Regions from separate parts of the Roseibium sp. AWQ4_254 genome, predicted to be linked through region 3. Evidence: predicted binding sites of a transcription regulator. Region 3 holds the regulator's gene; each other region holds the start of a gene.
What was found. The regulator PhoB, encoded in region 3, activates phosphate uptake and scavenging genes when phosphate is short. The targets are predictions, from matches to a motif close to TGTCATNNANCTGTCAT.
Positions count from the first base shown of each region.

Region 1 (9,983 bases), on a different contig from region 3:
CATCACAGCCGGGGATTTTGCGGAGATGGAAGAATTCGGTGCCTGGACGTTCTACCGGGTCGGAATTGGCCCGGATGGCACCCTGCATTATTTTGTCGCCGGGGATTAGGAAAGCCCCCCGACGGACCAGCGCGTCTTTGCTCCTGCACGCCCCCGCAGCCGCGCAACAGCACAGAATCTCCCCCTTTCAGGGAGCCTTGTGGAGCTCCGCATAGTCGGCATAGCCCCGGTAAAGCGGTCTTGCCTCCAGTCTGCAGCCGGTCCGGTCCGCCAACTCGCGCAATTCCTCTTCCAGACCGGCCCGTGGCGTTACATGGAAGGATCTCAGCCAAGCAAAGAGCAGTTTGCGGAACCAGCCGGGCAGACCTTTCTGCTGACCGAAATCAACCACATGGATTCGTCCGCCCGTTGCAAGCCGGGCGGCCCCTGCCGCCAGCGCCTCGCGCCAGATCGGGATCATCGACAAGGTGTAGGAATAAAACACCCGGTCAAAGGCAACGACACCGGTTGCCTTGGCCGACGTGGCCTCCGGGTCGGCCGCATCGCCTTCGATCAAGGTGATCTGGTCGCTCAACCCGGCCTTGGCGATGTTCTTTTCCGCCGTTTCCAGCATGTGCCTGGAAATATCCAGACCGACGAAGCGCACATCGGGATGTCTTTTCGCCGCTGCAATCAGGTTGCGCCCGGTGCCGCAGCCCAGCTCCAAAACAACCCCCTGGCGGGGCGGGTCCAGCCGGGCAATCAGATGGTCCCGTCCCAGAAGATAATATTTACGCGTGAAATCATAGACATGGCGCTGATGGCGATAGACAGCGTCCATCAGCTTTGCCGTTTCAACCGCTCCCGTCATGCCTTGTCCCGTACCGCGTCTCAGCCGTTAAACACATAAAGGTGGAAACCACCATAGATGGAGGAGCGGTCCTGACGGCCAAGCTCCAGGCTTTCCTCTTCCTCATAGGTCCAGCGGTCCAGGATCTCGTCGGCCACACGGCCGGGCAGCAAGGTCGGCTCAGCAGCGGTGCGGAACACCACCCGTGCGCCCGGGCGGGCCGTGCGGGTGATTTCAGACCAGAGAGCGTTGAGCTGATGATCGGTCATCCAGTCCTGGGCATCGAGCAGCACATAAGCGTCCAGAGATCCCTCATCGACGGACTGGAGATGTTCGGTGAAGTTCCGGTTCAGAACCCGCACCCGACTGGCCCGTTCGCGGATCTCTTCAAAATGATCGCGCTTCAGATAGGGCGGCAGCGGGCCGGATTCCCCGGTGGTTTCTTGAGTCTTGGGCGCATAGCCCCGGCCAAAGGCCTGCCAGGCGAAATAGTTGTCCTTCATGGAAAAGTCGCAGGCGAGTTTCTCCAGCCGTTCCTTGAGCACCGCGGACATATTTCCGTCCGCATTGGCGGACACGAGCGCGTCATACTGCGCTGGCGGAATGCCGAGGCCATAAAGAGACATTTTCTTTGACGTCGCCCAGCGCACCAGGCGCTTGTCGAAGAGCGGCGCCAAGGCGCTGTCGAAGAAGCTGCGCTGTTCTTCCAGGGACCGGGTCTTGACCATATGTTTCGGATCGATCCCGTAAAGGCGGGCGACCAGATGGCCAACCCCGATGCAATAGCCGAGCAGTCCGTGATGGTAGAGATCGCGGGAGAACAGGGTGATGCGCTTGCGGCCCCAATTGGCCAGATCCCGGCCTTCCCAGTAGGCAATCGTCTCTGGATCGAGATTGTCTTTCAAAAACCGGTTATAGGCGGCCACATTGGCCTTTTCATCGGCTTCACCGAAGAACCGGTAGAAGGTTTCGTAATTGGGGAAGTGCTTGGCAGCGGCCAGTTTGAGGCGGCCCAGCGCCACATGGGCCCGGTTCAGGTCAACGGCGGTGATCTCGGCCGGGTTGGCGGTGAGATAGGACATCACATTGCAGCCGCCGGACGCGATCGCAATCATTTTGGACTCGGGTGTCAGCCGCAAGGCCCGCATGTCCACATCCGGATCTTCCCAGATCTGTGGATAGACAAGCCCCTTGAAAGCGAAGGTGAAGAGGCGCTCCAAGATCCCTTCCCGGGATGTTGCCTCCGAACGGTGCACCGCATTCTTGAGACGTTTCTTCGAAGCTGTGAGCGTGCTCTGCGCCATTACTTTCTCCCGAGTCATCGCGCGACTGAATTGCCCTGCGATACGGCAAGCAGACGACAATTTGGTGACGCTGACAGGAAAAACTGCGCTTATCCGGATAATAAAAACCCCCGCAAGTTGCGGGGGCTGTTCGTGCTGCGGACGGGTCCGGTCCTTTAGCGGGTAATGACCACGAAATCCGTGCCCAGTCCCGTATTGCGCTTGTAACTGCGGTCAGTCACCGTCAGCGATGTGCCGGGGGTCAGCATCCGGGACAGGTCAACCGCCACTTTTGCGGAGATCTCAAGCCGGTTCAAAACGTCCTCGGCTGTGCCGCCGCGCTCCCCTTCCGCCGACACCGCAATCCACTCGACTGTTGTATCGCCCTGCTCAAAGCCAAGCGCGGTGAAGACATGGGTGCCGATTTCCTGATCGATGTCCTTGATGGTGACTGGAGCGGAATAAATGTCCCGGAACTTCCGGCGCACACGCAGCATCGCGTTTTGAGGCTTTTCATAGCCGGCTTCGGCAAAAAGGCGCGCGGTCAGCCCATCTGTGATGTTGCCGGTGACCGGCAGCTCGGCACCTTCCTGATAAAGGCGGATGGCAGCCCGGGTCTTGCGGCCCGCAACACCGTCCACTGGACCGGCCTCATAGCCGAGCTTGTTCAACAGCCGCTGCAGCACCTTCACCTTGTTGGGCGGCTTTTGCGGCGTAATGATCATTCGCAGCGGACGGTCGAAATGGGGATTGTCCGGCTGGGCAACTGTCAGCGGCGCCTGGAGCGCGGCCGGGCGGATGGCCCCGCGCAGGGCCGGGTCCGACTCAATTGTCTTGCCGGACAGGCTCGCCACCTCCGTGGCTGGCGCATAGGGCTGAGGCAATGCGGGGCTGCGCACACTTTGCGGCGCCGCCTCGCCCTTTGTCACAACCACCTGCACGCCCCGCTCCGTCATGGAATAGAGCGACTTGGCAAAGGGGCGCGGCAGACGGATGCAGCCATGGGAGGCCGGATAGCCGGGCAGTTTGCCCACATGAAGCGCCACACCCGACCAGGTCAGGCGCTGCATGAACGGCATCGGCGCATTGTCATAGAGATTGGAGAAATGCTTGCGGCGCTTTTCCAGGATCGAAAACACCCCGGTCGGCGTACTGTGACCGCGCTTGCCGGAGGAAATCGGCGACACTTCAATCAGATCCAGTCCCCGGTACACCCGGATGTTCTGCTCTTTCAGCGACACCAGCATATGAAGCGGCGCTTCGGACGCTTGCTCGGCGCCGGTCTCAGGCGCTGTATCGCGCGCCGAAGCAGCGGTGACAACGGCCATGGACATGGCCGCGGCGGTGAAAAGCCGGCCAGCCGGACCGGTGCGCATTATATGAAACATTCCAAACAACATCCCGGAGCTCCCCAACGCAAAACCCAAAAGCTCAACGAAAACCCTTTACCCAAGGGAACTATGACCTGTAACGATTTGAGATCAGGTTAGGAAACACGGTTACCCATTTGTTTCCAGACCTGACCGCCCATCCAGCTTGACATCCTAGCCAGCCGGCCACTGTCATTCACATCACAAATTGTTTGGATCCGTCACAACACGCCCGACGATCCAGCATGCCGAGCCCCGTAGGCGGATCGCACCCCGTCTTCTGACTTTGAAAACGCTACGTCAGGTTACTTTTTGGACACACCATCTTGAAAAATCACCGCTTCGCCTTCGGACGGGGCCGTCAGCTCGCCCTCCCACATCACCTGATGACCGCGCACAATCGTGCCCACGGGCCAGCCGGTAACGTCCTTGCCGTCATAGGGGGTCCAGCCGCATTTGGAAGCGATCCATTCGTTGCGGATAGTCTCTGTCCGTTTCATGTCAACAACCGTGAAATCGGCGTCATAGCCAACGGCAATCCGGCCCTTGCGCGCAGGCTGGAACAGGCGGGCCGGGCCTGCGCTGGTCATGTCCACGAACCTCGCGAGGCTCAAGCGCCCCTTGTTCACATGATCCAGCATGACCGGCACCAGGGTCTGCACCCCGGTCATGCCGGAGGGCGATGCGGGATAAGGCTTCTGCTTTTCTTCCAGAAGATGCGGCGCGTGATCGGATCCGAAAATGTCCAGAATGCCCTGTTCCAGGCCCCACCACAGTTTTTCCGAATGCCGGGGCGCACGCACAGGAGGGTTCATCTGCACCAGGGTCCCGAGGCGCTTGTAAGCCTCGTCCGTCAGGGTCAGGTGGTGGGGGGTCACTTCAATGGAGGCCACGTCCTTGTGAGCGATCAGATAGTCGACCTCTTCGGCGGTGGACAGGTGCAGGATATGGATCTTCGCCCCCGTTTCCCGGGCAATGCCGACCAGGCGCTGGGTGCATTGCAGGGCCGCGATCTCGTCGCGCCAGACCGGATGGGAGCTTGGGTCCCCCTCGATCCGCTCGCCCTGGCGCGCCCGCAGCCGGAACTCGTCTTCGGAATGAAAGGCCGCCCGGCGCCGGGTCGCCGACAGGATGTCGCGCACGCCCTGGTCATCTTCCACCAGAAGGTCCCCGGTCGACGAGCCCATGAAGACCTTGATGCCTGCCGCCGCAGGCAGGCGTTCCAGTTCGGGAATGTCTTTCACATTGTCCCGGGTGCCACCGACCCAGAAGGCAAAATCGCAATGCATGCGGTGGTGGCCGCGCCTGACCTTGTCCGCCAGTGCGCTTTCCGACGTGGTCAGCGGATTGGTGTTCGGCATTTCAAAGACCGCCGTCACCCCACCCATGACGGCCGCGCGCGAGCCTGATTCCAGATCTTCCTTGTGGTCCAGCCCAGGCTCGCGGAAATGCACCTGAGTGTCCATGACACCGGGCAGAACATGCAGCCCGGTGCACTCAATCACCCGCTCCGCCTGGGGGCCCTCAAAAGTGCCGATCCCGGCAATCCGCCCGTCACGGATGGCCACATCACGCTGGCCCTCACCATCCTGATTGACGACGGTTCCGCCTTTCAGGATCAGGTCATAGGTCTCGCTCATGGGCTTCCTCCGGCTTCGGCTGGGTCAGGGGTGAGTATGCTTCCGGGCTTATACGCGGGCTGCCCGCAAAGGACCAGATCCGTCTTCAGAAATCCCGGCCTTGCCCTCCTGTCCCAAAACACTTATTTCGCCGGTCAAGACCTGCGTCCTCTGAGCCCATAAGGAGCGCCCCCTTGACCGCCACCAAGACCGACGCCAAGACCGTTGACCTGACCGACCGTGCCTTGATCCGCGTTGCCGGGGATGAGGCCCATCATTTCCTGCAGAACCTGGTGACGGCCGATCTGGAGGAGACGGACAGAACAGGCGCTTCTTCTGCAGCTCTCTTGACGCCCCAGGGCAAGATCCTGTTCGATTTCCTGATTTACAACACCGGGGACGGCTATCTGCTAGACGCGCCTGCGGCCATCGCGGCAGATCTTCTAAAACGGCTGAGCTTCTACCGGCTGCGGGCCAAGGTTGATCTGGCGCTGGAAGCCCCTGAGATGACCGTGTTCGCGCTCTGGGACGGCGCAGCAGAAGCGCCCGGCGCACGCGTTGATTTGCCCGATCCGCGCTTGCCTGCGCTCGGACGGCGCGTGGTCGGTCCGGCGGATCTGTTTGCTCAGTCTTCAGGCGCAGATACACTCCCCCTTGCAGCCTATGACAGGCACCGGATTGCCCTCGGCGTGCCCGAGGGCCTGAAGGACTATGTCTATTCCGACCTCTTTCCCCATGATGTCGACCTCGACCAGCTGGGCGGTGTCTCCTTCACCAAGGGCTGTTATGTCGGCCAGGAAGTGGTCTCTCGGGTGCACCACCGGGGCACCGCCCGCAAGCGGTTCTTGAAAGCGGCCGCAAAAAGCGCCCTGCCGGAGATGGGAACCCCCGTGACGGCGGATGGCAAGGCCATCGGCGCGATCGGCTCGTCGGCTGTCACCGGAGACAGCGCCCTTGCGCTGGCGGTGGTGCGGCTTGACAAGGCGGCTCAGGCCAAGGAAAACGGCACCCCTCTTGACTGCGGCGGCGTGGAGATTCAGGTCAGCATCCCCGATTGGGCGGCGTTTACCTGGCCTGAGACGGCCGCAGCGGACGGATAGTGCCACTCACGACATTCAGGACCGATGCCCACAGCCCGCCCCGATCAGCCTCCCCGCGCCTGGCAACGCATGTTGTCCGGCAGGCGTCTTAATCTGCTGGATCCCTCGCCCCTGGATGTGGAGATCTCCGACATTGCCCACGGGCTTGCCCGGGTGGCCCGCTGGAACGGGCAGACCAATGGCGACCATGCCTTTTCTGTTGCCGAACATTCCCTGATTGTCGAAGACATTGCCCTTAAGCTGAAACCGGACCTGCCCGCCCATTGGCGTCTGGCGGTGCTTTTGCATGATGCCCCCGAATATGTGATCGGCGACATGATCTCGCCGTTCAAGGCGGTGATCGGTGAAGCCTACAAGGCCGTTGAAGGGCGCCTTCAGGCTGCCGTTCATGTGCGCTTCGGCCTGCCCGCGGAGATCCCACAGACCGTGAAGAAGCTGGCCAAGCGGGCCGATATCATCTGTGCCTATTTTGAAGCGGTTGAACTGGCCGGCTTCGATGATATGGAAGCCGCCAAGATTTTTGGCCGCCCCAGAGGCTTTCAATCGGACAGCACGGGAAAGCTGCGCTATGGATTGAAACCGCTTCCCGTCGCCAAAGCTCAGGAGCTGTTTCTGGAGCGCTTCCATGCGCTGGAAACCTTGCGTGAGCGCGAAACAGCTCGCGGGAGCAAACGTGCAAAGGCGTGACTTTGCGGACAAAGGCCCTAATTTGGTGAATTTGAAATGTGCTTCATGTTCGCAGCAACTTCCGGAGCGGGTTTCAAATTCGAAAACCACACTAGAAACATAACCTTGCTTGTCACCTCCTTGACTCTGAAGTTCGTTCGGAGCGTGCCGGGACATGAGACGAACTTCAGAGTCAGGTGACTAGTTTTATGGACACAAACGAAACCGGTTCCGCCATGCTGCACGTGTGTTCTCTTTCCAAACTGAACGAAACGGTCGCCCGGACCGGGGCGAAATCCGTTGTCACATTGATCAATGCGGAAATGGCAGTGTCCACCCCGGCAGGTGTGGATCCCGGCCGGCACCTGTTTCTGGCCTTCAATGACATCGTGGAGCCAATCGCCAATCTGACCCCGCCCAACGAGACCCATGTTCAGGCGCTGATCGACTTTGCCGGTGCCTGGGACCGGAAAGCGCCGCTGGTGATCCATTGCTGGGCGGGTATCAGCCGCTCCACCGCCGGGGCCTATGTGGCCGCCTGTGCCCTGACGCCCGATTCGGATGAGTACCGGCTGGCCGCCTTGCTGCGCGAGCGGTCCCCGTCGGCCACCCCCAATGCACGGATCGTGGCCATGGCCGACAAGCTGCTGGGCCGCAACGGGCGCATGATCGATGCCATCCGGGGCATCGGCCGGGGGGCAAACGCCTTTGAAGGCACGCCTTTCATCATGCCGCTCGACTGACGACAGCGCTGCGATCCTGAAACGGAGATGCGGGGCTGCGCCCCTTTTTCCGGGCTGGACTGGACAGCCTTATGGCTGTGGCCAGACCGGCCCAGACCCATTCCGGCACCTTGCGTTAAGTTTTCTTTAAAGAAATACCCAAGTAAAGCCTTCGTGATCAGAGATCGAACCACCACAAGATTAACCATAATTTTCGGGCTTTTAGAAAAAAACCGGCGAATACAGGCCAATCACAACTCCATTAACGGACTTTCAAGGTTAAGCAGACATTCTCAATTCAAGCACGCCCGTTGACAGGGCGTTAGCACTCACCGCCAAGCCCATCGCGGCGGTGTGGAACGAGTTGGAGTTGGCTGCGTATGTTTGGCCCAAGACCCCGCACCAGAAAGCGGTTTACTTCTGCTGTGAAACACAAAGACGGCCCGGCCCGTGCCCGCATGCGCCGGTTAAAACACGTGCTTCTGGCGAGCCCTGTTGTCTTTTTCGGCATTGGCGGCACCATCGGAAATCAGGACATCTTTGCCCTGATCAACGCGCGAAACGACACGCCGCGCTGGATGATGGCGCTTGAACCGGCCAATTTCACCTCCAAGATCGCCCCCAAACTGGAGTTGGGCACCCCGGCCGTGCCGGACTATACCAATACCCCTGTTCTGACGCTGACTTCTGCGGAAAAGGGCTTCAAGCCCCGCGCGCTTTACGGCCTCAAACAGGTGGTCGAGGACATCCGCCCGACGGAAATGCCGTCGGAAATTGTCACCAACACGTCCGCCAAGGGGGACCGTCGGATCACACTCGCGCCCGACCGGCAGATGGTGGACCGTTCGGCCGGCAACGTCTATGCCATGTCCAGCCTGATCTCCAACGAGAAAAAACACGAAGACCTGCCCCGTGTGGCCTTTGTGAAACCGGAGCCGCTTGACCCTGAAGAAGAAAGACGCCTGACAGAAGCCAGCAAGGACGGGCTTCTGGAAGACGGGCCGATGGATCTGCAAAAGGTGATGATGGCCCGCAATGCTGCGGCCGCCAGCTTCTCGCTTGTCTCCGCCTATGCTCCGGACAGCGTGAAGGAAACCAAGGATCCGTTCGACGCCTTGTTCGGAGCCGCAAAATACGAACAGGAGCTGCCGCCACCTGAAGACCCGGACAACCCGCATTGGTGGGCTCAGAAGCCGCTTCCGCTGTCCGTCGGCGAAAAGAAAGAGCAGCGCTGCCTCGCCGAAGCGATCTATTTCGAGGCCCGGGGCGAAAGCGAAGAGGGCCAGGTGGCCGTCGCTCAGGTGGTGCTCAACCGGGTAAAGAACCCTTCCTACCCGAGTTCCATCTGCGGGGTCGTCTATCAGAACCGCCACAAGCGCAACCGCTGCCAGTTCTCCTTTGCCTGTGACGGGATCAAGGACCGGATCAACAGCCCGGAGGCCTGGAAAACGGCCAAGCGACTCGCCCATGAGGTTCTGGACGGCAAGCGTTACCTGAAAATGGTCGACGCCTCGACCCACTATCATGCAACTTATGTTAATCCTCGGTGGGCGCGGTCCATGAACAAGCTCGGCCAAGTCGGCCTGCATATTTTCTACAAGACAAAGGCGGGCGGCTGGAATTAGGACCTGCCGTCAAGACGTGCCCAGCACCTCGGCCGTCTGAGACTCGACTTCGTTCAAAGTGGTGAAAGAGCGCTTGGCAAGTTCGGGATTTTCCTGCGGAAAATCACTGCGGAAATGAGCACCGCGGCTTTCTGCCCGCATCAGGGCAGACGCCACAATGATCTTTCCGGCAATCATCATGTTCCTGATGGACTGGCGCACGCAGATCTGTTCGGCCGCCGCGATTTCAGCCAGGGCCGATTTCAGCCCGTCCGCGTCCCGCACGACCCCGGCATGTTTGCTCAAGACCGTGCGCAGCACAGAGATGGCCCCGCGCTCGTCCACATTGCGCTGGCTCGGCAGATCAGGTGCATCGTCCATCTTGTTCCAGTAGGCGCTGCGCGGGGTGGGCATGAGCCCCTGAATGTCTTCTGCAATTCTGGAGGCAAAGACAACCGCTTCCAGCAGCGAGTTGGAGGCCAGCCGACTCGCCCCATGGGCGCCGGTTGCCGCCGCTTCCCCAGCAGCCCAGAGCCCATCCAGCGAGGTACGCCCATTGGCATCGGTCAACACGCCGCCCATGTGATAATGCTCGGCCGGGGCCACCGGCAGCAGGTCCTTTTGCGGGTCAAGCCCAGCCGCTGACGCTGCCGCAAAAGCTGTCGGGAAGGACTCGGCAAAACGGGGACCTATCGCCTCCCGGCAATCCAGAAAGGCGCCCCGCTCCGCCTGGATCTCCACATGGATCGCCCTGGCCACCACATCGCGCGGCGCTAGTTCCAGATCCGGA
Region 1 is NZ_JBSWYH010000014.1:2,630-12,612, forward strand. It holds gene ACXAIC_RS12245 (hypothetical protein) at 1-109, shown strand, start outside; gene ACXAIC_RS12250 (SAM-dependent methyltransferase) at 188-850, opposite strand; gene ACXAIC_RS12255 (BtaA family protein) at 871-2,133, opposite strand; gene ACXAIC_RS12260 (L,D-transpeptidase) at 2,289-3,500, opposite strand; gene ACXAIC_RS12265 (dihydroorotase) at 3,788-5,122, opposite strand; gene ygfZ (CAF17-like 4Fe-4S cluster assembly/insertion protein YgfZ) at 5,296-6,201, shown strand; gene ACXAIC_RS12275 (YfbR-like 5'-deoxynucleotidase) at 6,226-6,888, shown strand; gene ACXAIC_RS12280 (tyrosine phosphatase family protein) at 7,104-7,610, shown strand; gene ACXAIC_RS12285 (cell wall hydrolase) at 8,015-9,214, shown strand; gene ACXAIC_RS12290 (L-aspartate oxidase) at 9,224-9,983, opposite strand, start outside.
Region 1: a site for PhoB is predicted at 2,187-2,203, ahead of ACXAIC_RS12255 (BtaA family protein). Genes of this name have one in related genera too.

Region 2 (9,983 bases), on a different contig from region 3:
CACGCCTGCGGCGACCGCCTGTTGTTTCAGCTTGGCAACACAGCTCTCAATGGCCAGTGCCGGTGCGCCAGAGACAAGCAAACCCAGCGCCGACCCCAACCCCACCCCGGTCAGAAAATTCCAAACACCCAACCGCATTGTCCGAATCCCCTCTTTGTCCTCGCCCGGACACGACCACGCTACCTTCATGGAAATACGGCAGAAACCGCAAGAGGCAAGTTATCAAGAGGAAGAGACAAAAACCGGCCGCATATGGGCCGGTTTTTCCATTTCAGGGCCGTGCTTCCAGGCCGCCTAGCGGCCTTCAATCAGCTTGCGGCGCAGCCATCCGGACAGATTGTCCATCATGATGACGACAATCACCACGAGGAGGATGATGTAGAGGGTGTTTTCCCAGTCCTGCCGGGTCCTCATGGTTTCAAGAAGCTTCAGGCCGATACCACCGGCCCCCAGGGCCCCGATCACCGTGGCCGAGCGGGTGTTGGATTCCAGATAATAGAGCAGCTGGGACAGGAACAGCGGAAGGATCTGCGGAAACACCCCGAAGCGGTATTTTTGAACCGGAGACGCCCCGGTCGCCTGGATGCCTTCAATCTGCTTGCGGTCCACATTCTCGATGGATTCGGAAAACAGCTTGCCGAACGTGCCTGTGTCCGTAAAGAAGATCGCGAAAATACCCGACAGCGGTCCAAGGCCGAAGGCGCGGATGAAGATCAGCGACCAGATCAGCGTATCAATCCCGCGCAGGAAGTCGAACAGGCGGCGGATGGCGAACCGGACCGCTCCGGACGGATTGACATTGCGGGCCGCTGCGAAGGCAAGCGGCAGCGCCAGAATACCGGCGATCAGCGTGCCCACGAGCGCCATAATGACCGTCTGCAGCAGCGCATAGAACACATCCCCGTGCTGCCAGTCCGCGTTGTTCCAGAACTCACTGAGAATAAACTCCCAGTTCGGCAGATCCGGATTGATCCTGTCGCCGGAAAAGGCCAGCCCGGCCAGCTGGGAGAAGGAATAGGCATTCAGGGGGGACTGAAAATCAAACCAGAAATTCTCCCAGCCAATGAAATACCGGTGCACCTCGATCTTGTTCTTGGTGATCCAGATCCGGGCATAAAGGCTCGGGCGCATATCGACCTGCGCCTTGCTGGCCCGCAGCCAGGACGGTGGATTTTCGCCCAGATAACGCGGCGGCACGCCCTTTTCATAGGTCACACGATACGGCTGATCGTCCCCGGCCTTGAAAAAGTCCACCTGATCCTTGCCCACCTCCACATAGCCGATGGCGCCAAGGTCAATGCGCGTGTCACCGCCTTCTTCCTGCACCCATCCGGGGAGCGTTTTATAGGCGGCGCGGCGGCTGCCTTCCAGATTGGCCTGGAAATGATCGTCCTTCAATCTCTTGAAGACGTGGATCTTGTAGGCATAGGAATCGAGCACAAACAGGCCGACCATGTTGGTCCGGGTCTTCGCAATGACATTGTAAACGTCGAAGGAGAAGAAACAGGTGACCAGATAGCCAAGCACCAGGACCGCCACCCCGGCGGGCAGCAGGCGGCGGGAGAGCGGCCGGTCGATCACGCCGGGAAACCGGCTATCGATGTCGGCCATCTGCGCGGGAGTAAGAAGAGACATCTGATCGCCTTTCAGAGCAAGCCGGCTTTGCCGATAAACGCCTTGCGGATCCACCCGGACAGATAGTCGATGCCGGTGATCGCACAGACGAGCAGAACGATGATGGCGGTCACATCGGCCCCGTAGTTCCAGTCCACCACCTTTTTCAGTTCCGCCCCCAGGCCCCCTGCCCCCACGAAGCCCAGGATCGCTGAGGCCCTGACATTGATTTCAAGGCGCAGCAGCGTATAGGATAGAAAATTCGGAATGACCTGGGGCACGATGGCAAAGCGGATCTGCTGCATCCAGGACGCCCCTGCCGACTTCATGCCTTCCATCGGCTTCATGTCCGCATTTTCGTTGCATTCGGAAAACAGCTTGCCGAGCGCGCCGATGGTGTGAAAGGCAACAGCCGCCACAGCAGCCACGGCGGTCGGCCCCAGGGCAAGCACAAGCACCAGGGCCAGCACCAGCTCGGGAAAGGCGCGGGTCACGTCCATCAGGCGCCGCATCCAGAACACGACAAATCGGTTGGAGACCAGATTGCGGCTGGCCACAAAGCTCAGGGTGCCGCCCAGAACAAAGCCGATCAGTGTCGCCAGGATCGCGATGTTCACGGTCTCGACCAGATACGGGAAATAATGGGCCAGAAGGCCGAACCAGGACCATCCTGCATCGAATGTGTCGACCAGCAGATCCCGGGGATAGTCGAAAAAGCTCGCCAGACCGTTGGAGAAGCTCCCGGAATTGGCCTCATCTGCAACCATGAGGCCGCCGATGATGATGATCACACAGACACCAATCAGAAGGGCCGTATAGAGATTTCGGCTCCGGGCCATCTTGCCACAGGCCTCATCGATGGTCTGCAGTTGGGGATGGTCGGACAAGAGGGAGTGTGCGGTCACAGCGGGTCCTTTTCAGCCGGTTGGAGCGGCTTTGCGCGAGGCTGTGGAGCGCCTCAGCGGCTCAAGGCAGGTAAAAGGGGCGGCTCCGGGCCGCCCCTTTCTCAAAAGAAGAAATTAGTTCTTCTTGTTTTCGATCTTTGCCTTACGAGCGGCAATGATGGTGTCGTAGAAGCCAGGCTTGACTTCGACATACTGTTTGATTTCACCGGCAGCGACATTGTACATGCACTCAGGATCGTCCTTGTCGAAGGAGAGCATGGACGCCTTGATCTTGTCCTTGACGTCTTGCGGCAGGGAGGAACGCAGCACGATCGGGCCGTTCGGGATCAGCGGCGAGCGCCAGATTTCACGGATCTGGGACATGTCGAGCATGCCTTTGTCGACCATTTTGCGAAGGTTGCCGGAGGAAAAGCCTTCGTCCCAGTCGCCCACACCGGAAGACCAGGTCACGCCACCGTCCACGTCACCGTTCAGGACAGCCAGGACGTTCTGCTCGTGGCCACCGGAGAACTGTGTGGAGCTGAAATAGGTGTCCGGGTCAATGCCCATTTTTTCGAAGGACACGGACGGAACCAGGTAACCGGACGTGGAATTCGGATCGGCATAGCCCAGCTTCTTGCCTTTCATGTCATCGAGGCTTTCGATGTTGCTGTCGGCAAGGGCGACCATGATGGAGTGGTAGCCGGTGGACCCGTCAACCTGCTCGGTGGTCACGATCGGCTCGACCAGGTTCGGGTCGGCCAGGTAAAGAGATGAATAGCCGGACGCGCCCAGCTCGGCATAGTCCAGGTTGCCGCCCTTCAGGCCTTCCAGCGTGCCGGCATAATCAGCAGCCGGGAACAGTTTGACCGGAACACCGAGCAGTTTTTCAAAACGCTTGGCCAGGCACTCGTTGCTGCGCAGGCGGTCCGCCTCGTTTTCACCGCCCAGGATACCGATACGGAATTCCTCGATGTCTGCGGCGTTGGCAACGGACACATTGACGGCGTTCAGGGCGAACACGCTGACGGCGGCAGCCGCAACGATTTTGGAAAAGATCTTCATGAATTGACACTCCAAGAGGGTCTGTTTCGGATGACATTTGAGAGGATGAGCAAGCGGATCAAACCGTTGCGGCCGCCGGGGTCATCGCTCCGGCGGATTGCGTTGCGCCGGTCCCGCCGGCGTCGATTGCAGTTGAGGTCGCGGCCTCGTTGAAACTTTCGTCGGCCCCGTAGATTTCGCGGGCCGCATCAGTGGTCAGCTCTTCCGGCGGGCCATCGAACACCATGTGCCCGTCGCGCATGCCGATGACCCGGTCGCAATAGGTGCGCGCCGTGTCGAGCGTGTGCAGGTTGCAGATCACCACCTTGTTGTCGCGCTCATGGATTTCGCGCAGCGCGTCCATGACAATCTTCGCATTCATGGGATCGAGCGAGGCAATCGGCTCATCGGCCAGGATCATATGCGGGTCCTGCATCAGCGCCCGGGCAATCGCCACGCGTTGCTGCTGGCCGCCGGACAGTTCCTCGGCCCGTTTGGTCGCTTCCTGGGCAATGCCGAGACGGTCCAGATTGATCAGCGCCAGCGCCCGCTCTTCCCGGGAAAACAGTTTCAACAGGGAGGGAAGCGTTCCGTGCATGTTCAACCGGCCGAGCATCACATTGGTGACCACGTCGAGCCGGGGCACCAGATTGAACTGCTGGAAAACCATGGCGCAGTCGCGCTGCCAGCGGCGCATCATCCCGCCTTTCAGGCTCAAAATGTCCCGCCCCTCAAAGAGGATCTGCCCGGATGTGGCCGGGGTGAGCCGGTTGATCATGCGCAAGAGGGTGGACTTGCCCGCACCAGAGCGGCCAATGATGCCCACCATCTGCGGCTGGTCGATGGTGAAACTCACCTTGTGCACCGCAGTCCGGGCCCCGAAGGTCTTGGTCACATCCTGAAACTGAATCACGCGAGCCCTGCCCCATGAATGTTGAAATGCAGGGCGACAAGAGCCATTTCAGGATTACAATTGCATGACAGGTTTTTGACTTTAAGGTCAAAGATTTATGTCACTTCGGTGACATCTTGAGCTTGATCTTTAGCGGACCGTGCGAAGACAGCGGAAGAACGTCGCGTTGACAACCTTTTTACGGTGTCACATCCGGTGCCGGACTTGCCTGAAATTCAGGCACCGCATCTGGAAAAATTTCCAGAGCATTACATTCAAGAGTTTTGGCGTTGACACCACTCCCGCAAAAGGAGTGCCGCAGCGTTACAAAAACGTCATCAAACCGTCACCCAGACCACCCGCCCGCAGGCTAAAACCCGGTCCCGGTTCAAGTCCCTCCCCCAAAAATCCAGATGGAGTCCCGATGTCCGCCCCCACGCAAAAACAGGCCCTCTCCGAAGCCCCGACGATTCACCCGGACGCCAAGGTGCTCAATTGCGAGATCGGGGCCTGGACAGAAGTCGGAGCCCACACCCAGATGCGCGAAAGCCAGATGGGCAATTATTCCTATATCGTTCAGGAGGGGGACGTGGTCTGGAGCACCATCGGCAAATTCTGCTCCATTGCCCGCCGGGTGCGCCTCAATCCCGGCAACCACGCCACCTGGCGCGCCTCACAGCACCATTTCACCTACCGGGCGGCGGCCTATGGCCTGGGCGAAGACGACGCGGACTTCTTCCAGTGGCGCAAGGATGACTGGGTAACCCTCGGTCATGATGTGTGGATCGGGCACAATGTGACGGTGCTGGCCGGTGTCACCATCGGCACCGGGGCAATTGTTGCGGCCGGGGCGGTCGTCTCCAAGGATGTGGCGCCCTATACTGTGGTCGGCGGGGTCGCCGCCAAGCCGATCAAGCGCCGCTTCAGCGAAGCCCAGGAAGAGGCCCTTATGGAAATCTGCTGGTGGGACTGGAGCCACGATCATCTGAAAGAACGCCTGCCGGACTTCCGCAACCTGACGATTGATGCTTTTATCGAAAAATACCGGTAGCAGACGGCCCCCGAGCCGGCTGTCTGTTTTACCGGCTCCCTCTCGCCGGAGTGTTCAGCCGATGGCTCCCCTCACCCGCCTGATCCTTTATGTACGTGACCCGGATCTGAGTGTCGCCTTTTATTGCCGGCATTTTGGCTACGAGAGGCAGTCTGATCCGGAAGACCGGCTGACGGAACTGGTTCCCCCGCCCGGGGGCGGTGCGCGACTGTTGCTGCACAAGGCTGCCAAATCACAGAAACTTGGGCAAACTGCTGTCAAGCTCGTCTTCGACGTCTGCGATGTCGCAGCCTTTTGCGAGACAGCCGGACAGAACGGGCTGACCTTCGGGTCTTTACACAAGGCTGATGGATATGTCTTTGCCAATGCCAAGGACCCGGATGGCAATTCCATTCAAGTGTCCAGCCGGGCGTTCAAATAAGCCGTGCTCCCGGCACTCCGCATCTTTCCCTTGCACAACCGGCTCCGGTTTCACTGTGGTTGATCTGGTGCGTGTCGTGTTCAAATGGTTTCAAACCGTTTTGTCTTTTGCGTTGAAATTACTGATTTCAGGCAGCGAAAGGCAAAACCGCTTTATCGCGACACGCTATAATCTGCCGTCATGATCACCGAGTGTGCTGTTCTACCCGCCAGTCTCGGCCCGTCCTTGCGCAGGTGGCGGGTGCTGAACTGCGTCAAGCAGCAAGTGCTGGCCGCCGAACTCGGCGTATCTCAAAGCCGGATTTCAAGATGGGAAAGCGGGCATGGGGCTCCGGATCAGAACTGTGCTGCGAAAATCGCCTGGCTCTTGCGCGCCCGGCCACAAAGCGCATCGGACCGGGCACTGCTCGACCTTGTGACCAAGTCTTCATCGCCAGTGCATCTGGTCTGTGACCTCACCCACAGGCTGCTGGCGGCCTCGCCTGCCCGCGCCGCGCAGTGGCATGTGGGTGTTCCGGATCTTCTGGGCAAACCTCTGTGGCGCTTTGCCTCTGAAGGTATCCGGGCCGCAGAGCACCAATTGCAGGACCTGGGCTGGTTCGAGCCGGACAGCCCGGACATTGTCTACCGGACCGAACGGGCGGAATTTCAGGAACTGACGATTCCCGAAAGCTGCCTGCGCATTTCCCGCCTGGTACTGTCAGATGGTGGCTGTGTCCGGCTTGTGCGGGACGAACGCTCTCCAGACGCATAATTTATTCAGGCTTCCGACCAGATGGCTGCTCGCCTGAAACGGTCTGCGGCGCTACCATCGGTCCATGAGCACCACACCCGAAATATCTCCGCCCGACACCCCGGAAGCCGGAACAATTGCCCCCTCCAGGCTTACCGGTATTCTAGCCTTTTTGCAGGAAGCTGAGCGGCTGAAGGACACATTGCGCTCCGGCCAGTCCAGATCCGGCCGTCCGGAAAGCAGTGCGGAACACAGCTGGCGGCTGGCTCTGATGCTGGTTCTTTTTGAAAAGGAGCTGGCGGGGATCGACTTTCTGAAGCTGTTGAAACTGGCCCTGATCCACGACCTGGGCGAGGCCATTTCAGGCGATATTCCGGCCCCCTTGCAGACAGCGGGTGATAACCGGGAGGCCCGGGAGAGACAGGACTTTCAAACCCCGTGTGCGGCGCTGCCGGAAGATCTGACGGACAGCCTGTTGGGGCTGTGGGACGAGTATGCCGCTGCGGCCACAACGGAAGCCCGGCTTGCCAAGGCCTTCGACAAGCTGGAAACCATTTTTCAGCACCATTTGATGCCGCCGCAAAGCGCGGACTTTCACCGGTTCAATCTGACCTACGGGGCTGAGCGAACCGGGGCCTTTGCACTGCCCCACCAGATCCGGGAGATTGCCGATTGCACCACGAAAGAGCTGATGGCAGAGGCAGCAGGGAGCCAAGAGTGACGGCGGTGCGGACCTGAGCCCCTCAGCTCTCCACCAGGTCTTCGTCGCTGATAAACGCCATCTGCCGGACCGTTCCCGCACGGACCTCGATCATGTGGCCATGGGGCACTTCCACCCAGCACTCACCGGCCTGGTCCAGCGGCTCCGACACCACCATGACGCCATCGTCAAACGCCCGGTAATAGAGCGTCGGCGGGAAATTGTCGGAGGCATAGCGCGCAGCATAGAGCGTCTCGCCATCCGACCAGGCTGAGGCAAAGCGCATATGCGGTGCAGTGCCCGCAAATTTGGACAGGGCTTCAGCTTCAAACACTGCCCGTGCCATGGCCGCGCGCGGATGCAGCGGCAGGCCATAGGCCAGCGCGACCAGAAACAGGCACTCACTGTCAGTGCCCCCCATGCGGTGGCGGTAAAGATCATCGGGAATCATGTTGTCGAGCCGCCGCCGCACCTTGTCATAGCCACCCACCTGGCCATTGTGGATGAAACTCCAGCGCCCATGGGTGAAAGGATGGCAATTGTCGCGGATCGTGGCCGTGCCGGTCGAAGCGCGCACATGGGCCAGAAAATGCCCGGAGCGGATATGACGGGCAATCTGGAGCAGATTCGGGTCAGACCAGGCGGGCCGCACATCCTTGTACAGGCAGGGCGTGTCCCGGTCGCCATACCAGGCGACCCCAAAACCATCCGCATTCACCGCCGTCTTGCACGACAAGGCGTTGCGACTCTGATCGATCAGCGAATGCTCGGGATCGCAGATGACCTCTTCCAGATAGCGCGGTGTTCCGCTCCAGGCTGCCCAACGGCACATGGCTCAACGCTGATCCTTGTTTCTTAAGCAGCGTGCTCGATGGCAGTGAACCGCGCCTTGGATTCATCACAGATATACTGCTCCGCCAGAGGATACGGAGCCCGGGCCAGCTCATCGACTGCCGCAATGATCCTGTCCCCCTTCTCCTCCGTCAGGAGAACCGAAAAATTGAGCCGGGTCCAGCCGGGCTTCTTCAGTTCTTCACCGGAAAGAATGCCTGCCCGCATGGCGTCGGACTGCTCCTGTCCGATCTTGAGCAGCCGGTGGGCATAGGGCCCGGCGCAAGCGCAGCCGCCCCTTGCCTGAACCCCATAGGCATCAGATAGCATTCTGGTGACCAGCTGCTGGTGGATATAGCCGCCCCGCTCCAGATCGCGCACCCGGAAGGAAAACACCGGCAGCACATGGCAGGCTTTTGGGTTTCCCATGAGTTCAATTGCCGGATTGGCGCTCCACACCGAAAGCGCCTTCTCCCGCCAGGCCGCATTTCGCTGGTCCATGACCTCCTGGCCGATAGCCTCCTTGACCAGAAACACCAGCGCCGCCCGGATATCACCGACCACATTGGGGGTGCCGGCCTCCTCCCGGGCGGCAATGTCCAGGCTGTAGTCATGGCCCCAGGGGGATACAAAGCGAACGGTGCCACCGCCCGGGAAAACCGGTGCGCTGCGGCAGACCGCCGCCTTGCGGACAATCATGATACCGGACGAGGCCGGGCCGCCAATGAATTTGTGCGGGGAGACGACCACCGCGTCTTTTTGTTCATCGGTTCCCTCGCGCATATCGATGGGAAGATACGGTCCGGAGCCCGCACAGTCCCAGACACTCAGCGCACCATAGGCTTTCAGAAGCCGTGTTACGGCCCGGTCATCAGTGACAATGCCGGTGACATTGGACATTTGCGAAAACGCGCCGATGACCAGCCGGGATGTCCCCGCCCCGCGCAGAACATTCTCCAGATCCTCCAGATCCGGACCGCCTGTTTCGTCTTCTGCAATCTCGACGACATCCGCCCCGCTCTCCCGCCAGGGCAGGATATCGGAGTGATGCTCATAGGGCCCGAGAATCACAAGGGGGGTCTCGCCGCGCCGGGCCGCATCGGCAACGCCCAGAAGATGTACAAGCCGGTTCAGGCCTGCCGTGGCCCCGGAGCCGCAAAAGACAGTGGCGTAGCCGTCCCCGGCACCGCAAATGCGGGCGATTTCCGTACGGGCCGCCGAACGCATCCGGGTCATGGCGCTGCCGCAAAAGGAGGCTTCCGTGTGGCTGTTGGCATAGACCGGCAGGATGTTCTCCAGAACGAAGTTCTCGATCTGGCGCAACGCGCGCCCGGAAGCCACATAGTCGGCATAGATCATTGGGTGATCACCGTGCGGGCTGGAAACAATCGCGCTCTCGCCGATCAGACCCTTGCGCAACCTGTCGGTCAAGCCGGGGCCTTTCAGACTGTCCTTGAAGAGGTCGAGCGCAGTTCCGGTGCTGTGGGGCATGGGTTTCTCCAGTATCATGACCACAATCATATGATCTTCAGACCGGGATCTTCCTTACCTTTCTCCTCGCAAATAGATCAAAAATTGCCTCTTATGATCTTATTTTGTCCAATTTTTCGATCAAATTAACATCTCAAATTTGACACTCGAATCCCTCTCCGCAGCTGCGGCCGGTCACCCCCCCCATCGAAAGCCCCTGCCCCCTTCCAATGCAGTGCGTCCAGCCGGAGGCCAGCGGGAAGCGGGGCCGGCCTGTCTGCCTCCCCGCTCTTGCCGGTCAGCGTCTGCGGTGGCCGCCCGCACGGCGCTTTGAGGCTCCGCCT
Region 2 is NZ_JBSWYH010000013.1:59,063-69,045, reverse strand. It holds gene ACXAIC_RS11840 (lytic murein transglycosylase) at 1-138, opposite strand, end outside; gene phnE (phosphonate ABC transporter, permease protein PhnE) at 295-1,635, opposite strand; gene phnE (phosphonate ABC transporter, permease protein PhnE) at 1,647-2,519, opposite strand; gene phnD (phosphonate ABC transporter substrate-binding protein) at 2,634-3,563, opposite strand; gene phnC (phosphonate ABC transporter ATP-binding protein) at 3,622-4,455, opposite strand; gene ACXAIC_RS11815 (DapH/DapD/GlmU-related protein) at 4,859-5,485, shown strand; gene ACXAIC_RS11810 (VOC family protein) at 5,547-5,906, shown strand; gene ACXAIC_RS11805 (helix-turn-helix domain-containing protein) at 6,087-6,659, shown strand; gene ACXAIC_RS11800 (HD domain-containing protein) at 6,724-7,359, shown strand; gene ACXAIC_RS11795 (class II glutamine amidotransferase) at 7,382-8,170, opposite strand; gene ACXAIC_RS11790 (aminotransferase class V-fold PLP-dependent enzyme) at 8,194-9,660, opposite strand; gene ACXAIC_RS11785 (SH3 domain-containing protein) at 9,938-9,983, opposite strand, start outside.
Region 2: a site for PhoB is predicted at 4,509-4,525, ahead of phnC (phosphonate ABC transporter ATP-binding protein). Genes of this name have one in related genera too.

Region 3 (9,983 bases):
TCCAGAATGTTGGAGGCGACGTCTTCCGCACTGGCCCCGGGCCAGTCGATGGTGACCGAAATCCGGTCTGTCTTGATGGTCGGGAAAAACTGGGTGTTCAGCTTGGCAAGGCCATACGCGCCGAACAGCACCATGACCGCCATGATCAGGTTCGCCGCATTCGCATGGCGCACGATCATTTCCAGAAAGCCGCGTGACTCTATCTCTCGCATGATGGCGGCCTCCGTCAGCGGGCGGTGGTGTCACGGCGCTCCGCCGTGGCTGCCGGGCCCGCCGTCTTGTCGGTGCTGGTGACGTCTTCCACCAGCAGCCCCTTGCCGGCTTCCGGGATCCGGGTGGTCAAAAGGGTCTCACCGGAAGTCAGATTGCCGCGCACGATGATGTTGCCATCGTCAATGGCGAGCGCCTCCACCTTGCGCGGCTCCAACCGGCTGTCCTTGACCACATAGACCTTGCCCTCGCCGTAATAGGCGGTCTCCGGGACCCGGAAACTGTCATGGTAGGTTTCATCAGCCAGGGAGATCTCGACAAAGGCGCCGGGGCGAAGGGGAACAGCCGCATCCGAGCTGTCGATGGAGGCAATCAGCTCTACCCCGCCGCGCGTGCTGGCCACATCCGCACCGATGCGGCTCACCGTCGCCTGATAGGTAACCGGGGTGGTGCCCAGATACCAGGTCACCTGCACCGGGCGACCGACAACCGTGCCGCTGTCGGCAACCAGGCGGCCATACTGGTTGTCCGACAAGGTGAAACGGACCTCAAATTCATCGGCCGCGTAAAGCGAAACCACAGAATCGTTCACACTCACCAGCCGCCCCGGCTCCGCCGCTTCGGAGCGCACAATGGCATCAAACGGGGCGCGCAGAACCGTGTTCTCAAGCTGCCGCTTTGCATCTTCAAGGCGCCAGTCCAGGCGCTTGACCGCCGCTTTCTGCTGCTCGACCTTGGCTTCATAAAGGGTCAGCGTGTTTTGAGCCTGCTCAAGCGCCTGCTGGCGCTGGGACACAAGCAGCCGCCGGTCGTCGACGGTCCGCTCCGTTACCGCGCCGCGGTTGACCAGATCCTCTGCCCGCTGCAAGTCGCGTGTGGCAAATTCCAGCTGTTCCTTCGCCCGCGCCATATTGGCCCGTTCCAGAACCACCTGCCCCTGGCTTTCCACAAGCGCAGCATGGGCTTCCGCCAGATTGGCCTCCGCTTCCGTGACAGCGCCTTCATAGTCGAACCGGTCGATCGCCACCAGAAGGTCACCCTTGGCCACAAAGCCGCCGGCCTTCAAATTCGGGTGAATCTGGCTCACCTCACCGCCGACAAGGGCCCTGAGTTCCACTTCCCGGCCCGCCGTGGTTTCCCCATAGACATTGATATCCGGAGCATAGTCCCCTTTTTGAAGGGTCAGCGTCTCGACGGGATAGCTTTTTTCCCGGATGGCCTGTTTCGGCACTTCTGGCTTGCTTGCCACCAGTGCATTCATGCCAATAAACGCCCCGATCAGGATCGCAAAGGCGATCAGTGCCTGGAGCAGGGCCTTCAGGATCAGCAACGTCCGCCGCCAGCCTTCGCCCGGTTGCGGAGCCTGCGGCGGAAGAACGTCTGAAACCGGCTTGTCTGCGGTTTTCTGGGGTCCGGTTTCCTGGGGTCCGGTTTCCTGGGGAAGCGTTTGCAGCATGTTTGGTACACCGGGCTTTAAAAGGGACTGCGGGTGTCTTTATGTCAATGATTGACGGATAGTTTTATTTCGCACCGCAAAATTCAACCCCGGACCTGCGTAGAAACCGCAAATGGGGCGTGAAAAGTGTAACGAAATGTGTCTGTTTGCGCAGACTTAAGCTGTCTTTGCGGACAGATCCCTCTGCCCGGAAGGGCCATCACATCCAGCCCCAAGGATCTGAACTGTTTATGCAATCAGTGCATATTCTACCCAAACGGTAGATTGAGATCAGCCATCGAACTCATATTTGGCGTTGCAGAATTCACACGTGACAGCAATCTTTCCGTCAACGGTCATGCTCTCCACTTCCTCCGCCGAAAAGCCGGACAGGACGGAGGCAATCTTCTCGCGGGAGCAGCGGCACTTGTCTGCCAGCGGCTGGGGGTTGAACAGCCGCACCCCACGCTCGTGAAACAGCCGGAACAGCAGCATTTCAACGCTCACTTCCGGGTCTGTCAGTTCCACATCCTTGACGGTGTCGACGAGCGCCTTGGCTTCCACCCAGGCATCATCCTCCGCAACTTCGGGCGCTTCAGTGCCTTCCGGGGCATCCCCGGGGTCGATATCCGCTTGACGCAACCGCTCCGGCGCCTCGGGCAGGAACTGCACCATGATCCCGCCTGCGGTCCAGGTTCTGGCATGGCCCTCGCCTTCCTGGCGGGTGAACAGCTCTCCCACCCCAAGCCGGACTTCGGTCGGGATCTGTTCAGAGCGTTCGAAGTAGCGGCGGGCGACTTCTTCCAGAGAAATCCCGTCCAGCTCCACAAGGCCCTGATAGCGTTGCATGTGCTGGCCCTGGTCGATGGTCATGGCCAGATGGCCATGGCCAAGGAGCGCCTCCGGCGTCGCCTTGCCTGCGGCCACAAGCGCTGCGACCCGGTCTTCGTCAAAGCTGGCGCAGGCACGCATTGCATCCGGCGAGGCAAAGTCGACCACAAGCATCGACACCGGCCCCTGCGTCTGGGTCTGCAGTGTGAAGCGGCCATCGAATTTCAGCGATGTCCCCAACAGGCTTGCCAGAACAATAGCTTCAGCCAGGAGCCGGGAGACCGGCTCCGGATAGGCATGCCGTTCCAGAATGGCTTCCAGTACCGGGCCAAGGGCAACAGCGCGCCCCCGAACGTCCAGCCCTTCCACGGCAAAAGGCCGGACAGCGTCCAGCCCTGCGGGGGCAATCCCCAGTTCCTCAAGATTAAATGCCACGTCGGCCTTGCCTTATCCTTTGCCGAAACACCAGGCCAGAACGCCTTTCTGGGCATGGAGCCGGTTTTCAGCTTCATCAAACACCACGGAATTGGGACCGTCCATAACCTCGGCTGTGACTTCTTCGCCGCGATGCGCCGGCAGGCAGTGCATGAACACTGCCCGGGCGTTGGCTTCTTCCATCAGCTTTTCGTTGACCTGATAGGCGCTGAGAAGATTGTGACGGCTCTCGCTGTCATCATCGCCCATGGAGACCCAGCAATCGGTCACGACACAGTCGGTTCCCTTTACGGCCTCATATGGGTCTGTGGTCACAAGAATGGAACCACCCTTGGCGCGCGCGGCGTCGATCAGGTCCTGGGGTGGTGCCAGCTCGGCCGGTGTGGCAATGCGCAGTTCGAAATCAAACCGCGGCGCGGCATGCACCCAGGAGGCCAGAACATTGTTGCTGTCGCCGGTCCATGCCACACTCTTGCCGGTGATCGGCCCGCGGTGTTCCTCAAACGTCATCAGATCCGCCATGATCTGGCACGGGTGGGACACTTTGGTCAGGCCATTGATCACGGGAACCGTGGCATATTCGGCCAGCTCCGTCAGATCCTCATGGCTGAGAATACGGATCATGATTGCATCGACGAACCGGGACAGAACCCGGGCCGTGTCGGCAATGGTCTCACCCCGGCCAAGCTGCATTTCCGCGCCGGTCAGCATCAGGGTTTCGCCGCCGAGTTCGCGCATGCCCACATCAAAGGAAATGCGGGTCCGGGTGGAAGGCTGCTCGAAAATCATGGCCAGTACCTTGCCGGCCAGCGGCCCCTCACCCGGGCGCACACCATTGCGGTTTGCCTTGATGGTCTTTGCGGTTTCCAGAATGGCGCGCAGTTCGTCGCCCTCAAGGTCCGTCAGGTCGAGAAAATTCCGGTAAGCTGCATGTGCGGTCATCCGGCCGCTCCTTCCACCAAGTTCGCCTCAACCGCCTGCGCCGCCTGTTCCAGACGCTCCAGCGCGATCGCAATTTCGTCTTCGCTCATTGTCAGCGGCGGCAGAAGCCGCAGGACATTGTCACCGGCCGGAACGGCCAGGAGCCCGGCCTCCCGGGCCGCAGCCGAAAATTCGCCCACGGGCACCACGCATCTGAGACCTAGCATCAGTCCGCTGCCGCGCACTTCCGCCAGCACATCCGGATGGCCGTCCACCAGACCGGCAAGCTTCTGCTTGAAGTTCAGGCCCTTGCGTTGAACCTCGCCCAGAAAGCCCTCTTCAAGAATGATGTCGAGCACCGCATTGCCAACAGCCATGGCGAGCGGATTGCCACCAAATGTGGTGCCGTGAGTGCCAGGCCCGAGCGCGCCGGCAGCCTCTTGCGTCGCCAGGCACGCGCCCATGGGAAAACCGCCGCCGATCCCCTTGGCAATCGCCATCAGGTCCGGGCTGACACCGGTCCATTCATGGGCAAACAGCTTGCCCGTCCGGCCGATGCCGGTCTGGATCTCATCGAAAATGAGCAGCAGGCCGTTGTCGTCACACAGTTTGCGCAGGGCGCGCAGAAAGTCCGGCTGGATTTCCCGGATACCGCCCTCGCCCTGAACCGGTTCAATCGCGATGGCCGCTGTCTGGGGGCCTATGACCGCCTTGAGCGCATCCAGATCGCCCGCCGGCACCTGGTCGAAACCGGGCGCCTTGGGGCCAAAGCCTTCCAGGTATTTCTCCTGCCCCCCGGCGGCGATCGTCGCGATGGTACGGCCGTGGAAAGCCCCTTCAAAGGTGACAATGTGAAACCGTTCCGGATGGCCCTTGTCATATTGATGGCGGCGGGCGCATTTGATCGCCGCTTCCATGGCTTCGGCCCCGGAATTCACGAACAGCACCTTGTCGGCAAAGGAGGCATCCGCCAGCCGCTGCGCCAGCCGTTCCCCCTCGGGCATCTGGTGCAGGTTGGAAATGTGCCAGAGCTTCGCCGCCTGTTCCTGAAGCGCCTTGACCAGATGCGGGTGACTGTGGCCGCAGGAATTCACAGCGATGCCGGACCCGCAATCGAGGTATCGTCGGCCGTCCTTGGTCACCAGCCAGACACCTTCCCCGTGATCAAAGCTCAGGGATGATCTTGCGTAATTCCCAAACAGTGCGGTCGCGGACATAACCTCATTCAACTCCATGGCCGTCCCCGCGCTGTCGAGTGTGGCAGGGACTGGCGGTTTTCAGGGATTTCAGCTCCGGCAGGCTGGCTGCGGTGCACGCGCACACCGTCAGACCTGCACAAGGCCAAAACGCAACGTGCCGCCCCTGAGAGGCGGCACGTTGCGGTTCCGTTATACACTGGCCGCCCCATTATCTGTCAATGGGCCTGCGGCCAGGCCGCATACGTAGAGTCACCGGAACAGAATTCGTAAAATTCTCAATACCCTCGCCATACTTGGGGAAAAGTCCCTTCATCCCCAACTGGTTTGGGCCCAATGGTTGCCTCACAAATTAACGTTATTGTAATCTGTGACCAATCAGACACGACATCTCGTAAGGCAAATCACTCGAAGATACTAGATATGCCACACTTAGGCATGCACCAGCATGCTTAATACGGGGTTAATGGCCGCAGAGGCCGCAATAAAAGGTGCGGGCAATGAGTTGGACAAACGAACGGGTTGAACTCCTCAAGAAACTTTGGGGTGACGGCTTGAGCGCAAGCCAGATCGCTGGCGAGCTTGGAGGCGTCACCCGGAATGCCGTGATCGGCAAGGTTCACCGGCTTGGCCTGTCCGGGCGGGCAAAGACCTCAAGCGCAAGCACCAAGCCCCGTCGGCCGCGCTCTGCAACCGCCAGCAACACCAACACCAGCTCAGCTCCGAAGAAGCCGGCCCAGCAGCCGCCGCAAACAATTGGGGCGACGGCGCTCAAGGCGGATACAGCCCCTGCGCCCGTTGCAGAGATCAAGCCAGAGCCGGTGGCCGAACTGGTGGTGCCGATTTCCCAGCGTGCCACGATCCTGACGCTGACCGAGCGCACCTGCAAATGGCCGATCGGCGACCCGGCGACGGACGACTTCTACTTCTGCGGCCGCCAGTCCGAAGCCGGTGTTCCCTATTGCACCCATCACTGCAAGATCGCCTACCAGCCGGTCGCCGACCGCCGCCGCGACCGCAAAGTGATTGCGAAGGCCGGCTGACGCCCCACCTTCTTTCAAACGAGAAAAGCCCGCTATTTTGGCGGGCTTTTCAGTTTGAAGCGTGCTTTTATTTTCCAGCACCTACCAGGCCCCATGCCAACCTCACCCAAAAGGTCCCTATTGGAGGGGGCAAGTTCACCGGCAAGGAGAGGCACGCAGGACGGCCTGGTTGGCCGTTCAAGCGGCGCAACGCAGTCCGGCGGGCCGGAGCAGGCCACCGAGGCCGCGTTTGAGGACTGTTCAGCTGCGTCCCAAGTTTTGAACGATAAACCATATCGCCCTGCAACCTGCTCCTTGACGAACAGTCCCCAAACACGGTCAGATCGGTTCCTATCTATTGAGGTTGGTAGGAGCCACCTTAAGCTACGACACGAGAGCGTTCCGCCGTGTCGCGCGTCTTGGACGAAGCCGCACATCACCCTGTGACCCGTTCCTTGCGGAACGCTCTCATGTCACGGTCGAATAGGGTCCTGTTTGGTGAGGTTGATATCAGCCGACGGCTGAAAACTGATCGTTGAAGGCGTAGCCCGCGCCGCGGACCGTGCGGATCGGGTCCTTGGCCTTGCCCCTGTTGAGGGCTTTGCGCAGACGGCCCACATGCACATCAACCGTGCGCTCGTCCACATAGACATCATGACCCCAGACACCGTCCAGAAGCTGCTCGCGGGAAAACACCCGCCCAGGCGACGTCATCAGGAACTCCAGCAGGCGGAACTCGGTCGGGCCCAGGTGGATTTCCTTGGTATTGCGCCGGACCCGGTGGGTTTCCCGGTCCAGTTCAATATCGCCGGAACGCAACATCGTGGAGACCACTTCCGGGCTGGCCCGGCGCAGGATCGCACGGACCCGCGCCATCAGCTCCGGCACGGAGAACGGCTTGACCACATAGTCATCTGCCCCGGTCGACAGGCCGCGGATCCGCTCCGCTTCCTCGCCCCGCGCCGTCAGCATGATAACCGGCAGGCGCTCGGTGTCCTCGCGGGTGCGTAGGCGGCGGCACAGTTCAATGCCGGACAGGCCCGGCAGCATCCAGTCCAGAAGCAGCAGATCCGGCAGGCTTTCCCGCAGGCGGATTTCCGCCTCATCGCCCCGGACACAGGAATCCACCTGATATCCTTCCGCTTCCAGATTGTATCTCAAGAGAAGGCTGAGCGGTTCTTCGTCTTCAACGATGAGGACCTTCGGCATTCGTTCTTGCTCCGTCTAGGCGGCCGGCGCCCAGGCGCCGGCCGGAAATTGCGCACTGTTTTTTGCAGAGGTTTATGCGCTGGTCGTTTCGTCGAGCTTTTCCCGCTCTTCCGGCAGACGCTCGCCTGTGACCATGAAGAAGACATTCTCCGCAATATTGGTCGCGTGATCCCCGATCCGCTCGATGTTCTTGGCGCAGAACAGCAAATGGACACATTGGGTGATCACCCGCGGGTCTTCCATCATGTAGGTGAGCAATTCCCGGAAAAGGGAAGTATAGATCGCGTCGACTTCCGCGTCCCCTTCCTGCACCCGGCGCGCCGCCTCGGCATCGCGCCGCGTATAGGCGTCAAGCACCTGCTTGAGCTGGGACAGGGCCAGCTCGGTCATGTGCTCGACCCCGATGGCCAGCTTTTTGGACTGGAGATTGCTATCGATGGCAATCACACGCTTGGCCACGTTCTTGGCCAGGTCGCCCACCCGCTCCAGGTCATTGGCGATGCGGCTGGCGGCAGTGATCTCGCGCAGGTCCTGCCCCATGGGCTGGCGGCGGGCGATCATCTCGATCAGCTTCATCTCCACGTCCTGATGCAACCCATCCAGGCGTTCATCGCCGGAAATGGTAGCCTTGGCCAGATCAAGATCCTGGTTGACCAGCGCATGCACCGCATCCGCGAACGCCCGTTCTGCAAGGCCGCCCATCTCGGCGACTTTGCCGGCCATGGCAGTCAGTTCCTCGTCATAAGCCGAGACTGTATGTTCAGACATCCTGTGTCCCCTTCAGATTTCGCAAATACGCTTAGCCAAAGCGTCCGGTGATGTAATCCTGCGTGCGTTTGTCCTGTGGGTTGGTAAAGATGTCTTCTGTCTGACCTTCCTCAACCAGAATTCCCAGGTGGAAAAACGCGGTGCGCTGAGAGACACGGGCCGCCTGCTGCATGGAGTGGGTCACGATCACGATCGTGTAGTTTTCGCGCAGCTCGTCGATCAGTTCCTCAACCTTTGCCGTAGCAATGGGATCAAGTGCCGAACATGGTTCATCCATCAGGATCACTTCCGGGCTGACGGCAATTGCGCGCGCAATGCACAGACGCTGCTGCTGTCCGCCGGACATGCCTGTTCCCGGCTCATCCAGCCGGTTCTTGACTTCTTCCCAAAGGCCGGCCTTCTGAAGGCTCGAGGCCACGATATCGTCCAGTTCCGCCTTGTTGCGGGACAGGCCGTGGATCCGCGGACCATAGGCAATATTGTCGTAAATCGACTTCGGGAACGGGTTCGGCTTCTGGAACACCATGCCCACCTTGGCCCGCAGCTGCACCGGATCGACCTTCGGATCGTAAATGTCTTCGCCGTCAATCTTGATGGAGCCTTCGACACGACAGATATCTATGGTGTCGTTCATGCGATTCAAGGTGCGCAGGAAGGTCGACTTGCCACAGCCGGACGGGCCAATGAAGGCCGTAACGGAACGCGGCTGGATTTCAATATCCACGTCTTTGATGGCATGGGTGTCGCCGTAATAGACCTGGACCTTGTTGGCGGAAATCTTGCTGTCGGTCATCTCTTTCGCCTGTTCAATCGTCGGCATCTCGTTCATCGGATCAATCCTTACCAGCGGCGCTCAAACCTGCGGCGCAGGATGATTGCGAGAATGTTCATGGAAAGAAGGAAAATCAGGAGCACAATAATCCCGCCCCAGGCCTTCTCGTAAAAGGCATAGTCGGCCCGGGCCGCCCAGGTGTAGATCTGGGCCGGCATGGCGGAGTTCGGGTCCATGAAGCCGGAGACGAGCCCGTCCGGATACCCACGGGCCACAAAGCCGACCATCCCGATCAGCAGCAGCGGCGCGGTCTCCCCAAGAGCCTGGGCCAGACCAATGATGGTGCCGGTCAAAATGCCCGGCATGGCCAGTGGCAGCACATGGTGGAAGATGGCCTGCATCTTGGACGCTCCGACGCCCAGCGCCGCATCCCGGATGCTCGGCGGCACCGCTTTCAAGGACGCCCGTGTGGAGATGATGATGGTCGGCAGGGTCATCAGCGTCAGCACCAGCCCACCGACCAGCGGGGCCGATTGCGGCAGATGCATGAACTGGATGAACACGGCCAGGCCCAGAATGCCGAACACGATGGACGGCACGGCAGCCAGGTTGGAAATATTCACCTCGATCAGATCGGTGAACCGGTTCTGCGGTGCAAACTCTTCCAGATAGATGGAGGCGGCAACGCCGATGGGCAGGGACAGGAACAGCACGACCAGCATCATAAAGAAGGAACCGACCACGGACGCCCCAATGCCAGCAGCACCCGGATTGTCCACCCCGGCATCCGCACCGGTCACGAACTGCCAGTTGAAGACGCTCTTGAGGACGCCCGCATCGACCAGATGGTCAACAATGTCCAGATCCGACGACTTCAGGAACCGGCTGTCGGTCATGTTGTCGCGCGTGATCCGGCCATTGATATAGCCATCCACCCGGGACGAAGCGGCCAGCTTGAAGTCGACTGGCTCGCCGAGCTTGTCTTCATTTTCCCGGTAAAAGGAACGGATTGTATTGCCCGGCTTGCCGACAATGCGGCCGATGGCTGCCGGTTCAACCGCTGCTTCGATGCCACTGTCCTTCAGCTGGGCGGTCAGGGCGTTCAGGAAAAGTTGCTCATAGGCTTTCGTCTTGAAGAGCTGCTTTTCCGCTGCTTCATACTGCTCCTGCGTCACGGTAAACTT
Region 3 is NZ_JBSWYH010000026.1:53,984-63,966, reverse strand. It holds gene ACXAIC_RS19025 (efflux RND transporter permease subunit) at 1-212, opposite strand, end outside; gene ACXAIC_RS19020 (efflux RND transporter periplasmic adaptor subunit) at 227-1,666, opposite strand; gene ACXAIC_RS19015 (Hsp33 family molecular chaperone) at 1,937-2,911, opposite strand; gene argF (ornithine carbamoyltransferase) at 2,924-3,853, opposite strand; gene ACXAIC_RS19005 (acetylornithine transaminase) at 3,850-5,049, opposite strand; gene ACXAIC_RS19000 (GcrA family cell cycle regulator) at 5,529-6,071, shown strand; gene phoB (phosphate regulon transcriptional regulator PhoB) at 6,561-7,259, opposite strand; gene phoU (phosphate signaling complex protein PhoU) at 7,332-8,027, opposite strand; gene pstB (phosphate ABC transporter ATP-binding protein PstB) at 8,059-8,856, opposite strand; gene pstA (phosphate ABC transporter permease PstA) at 8,868-9,983, opposite strand, start outside.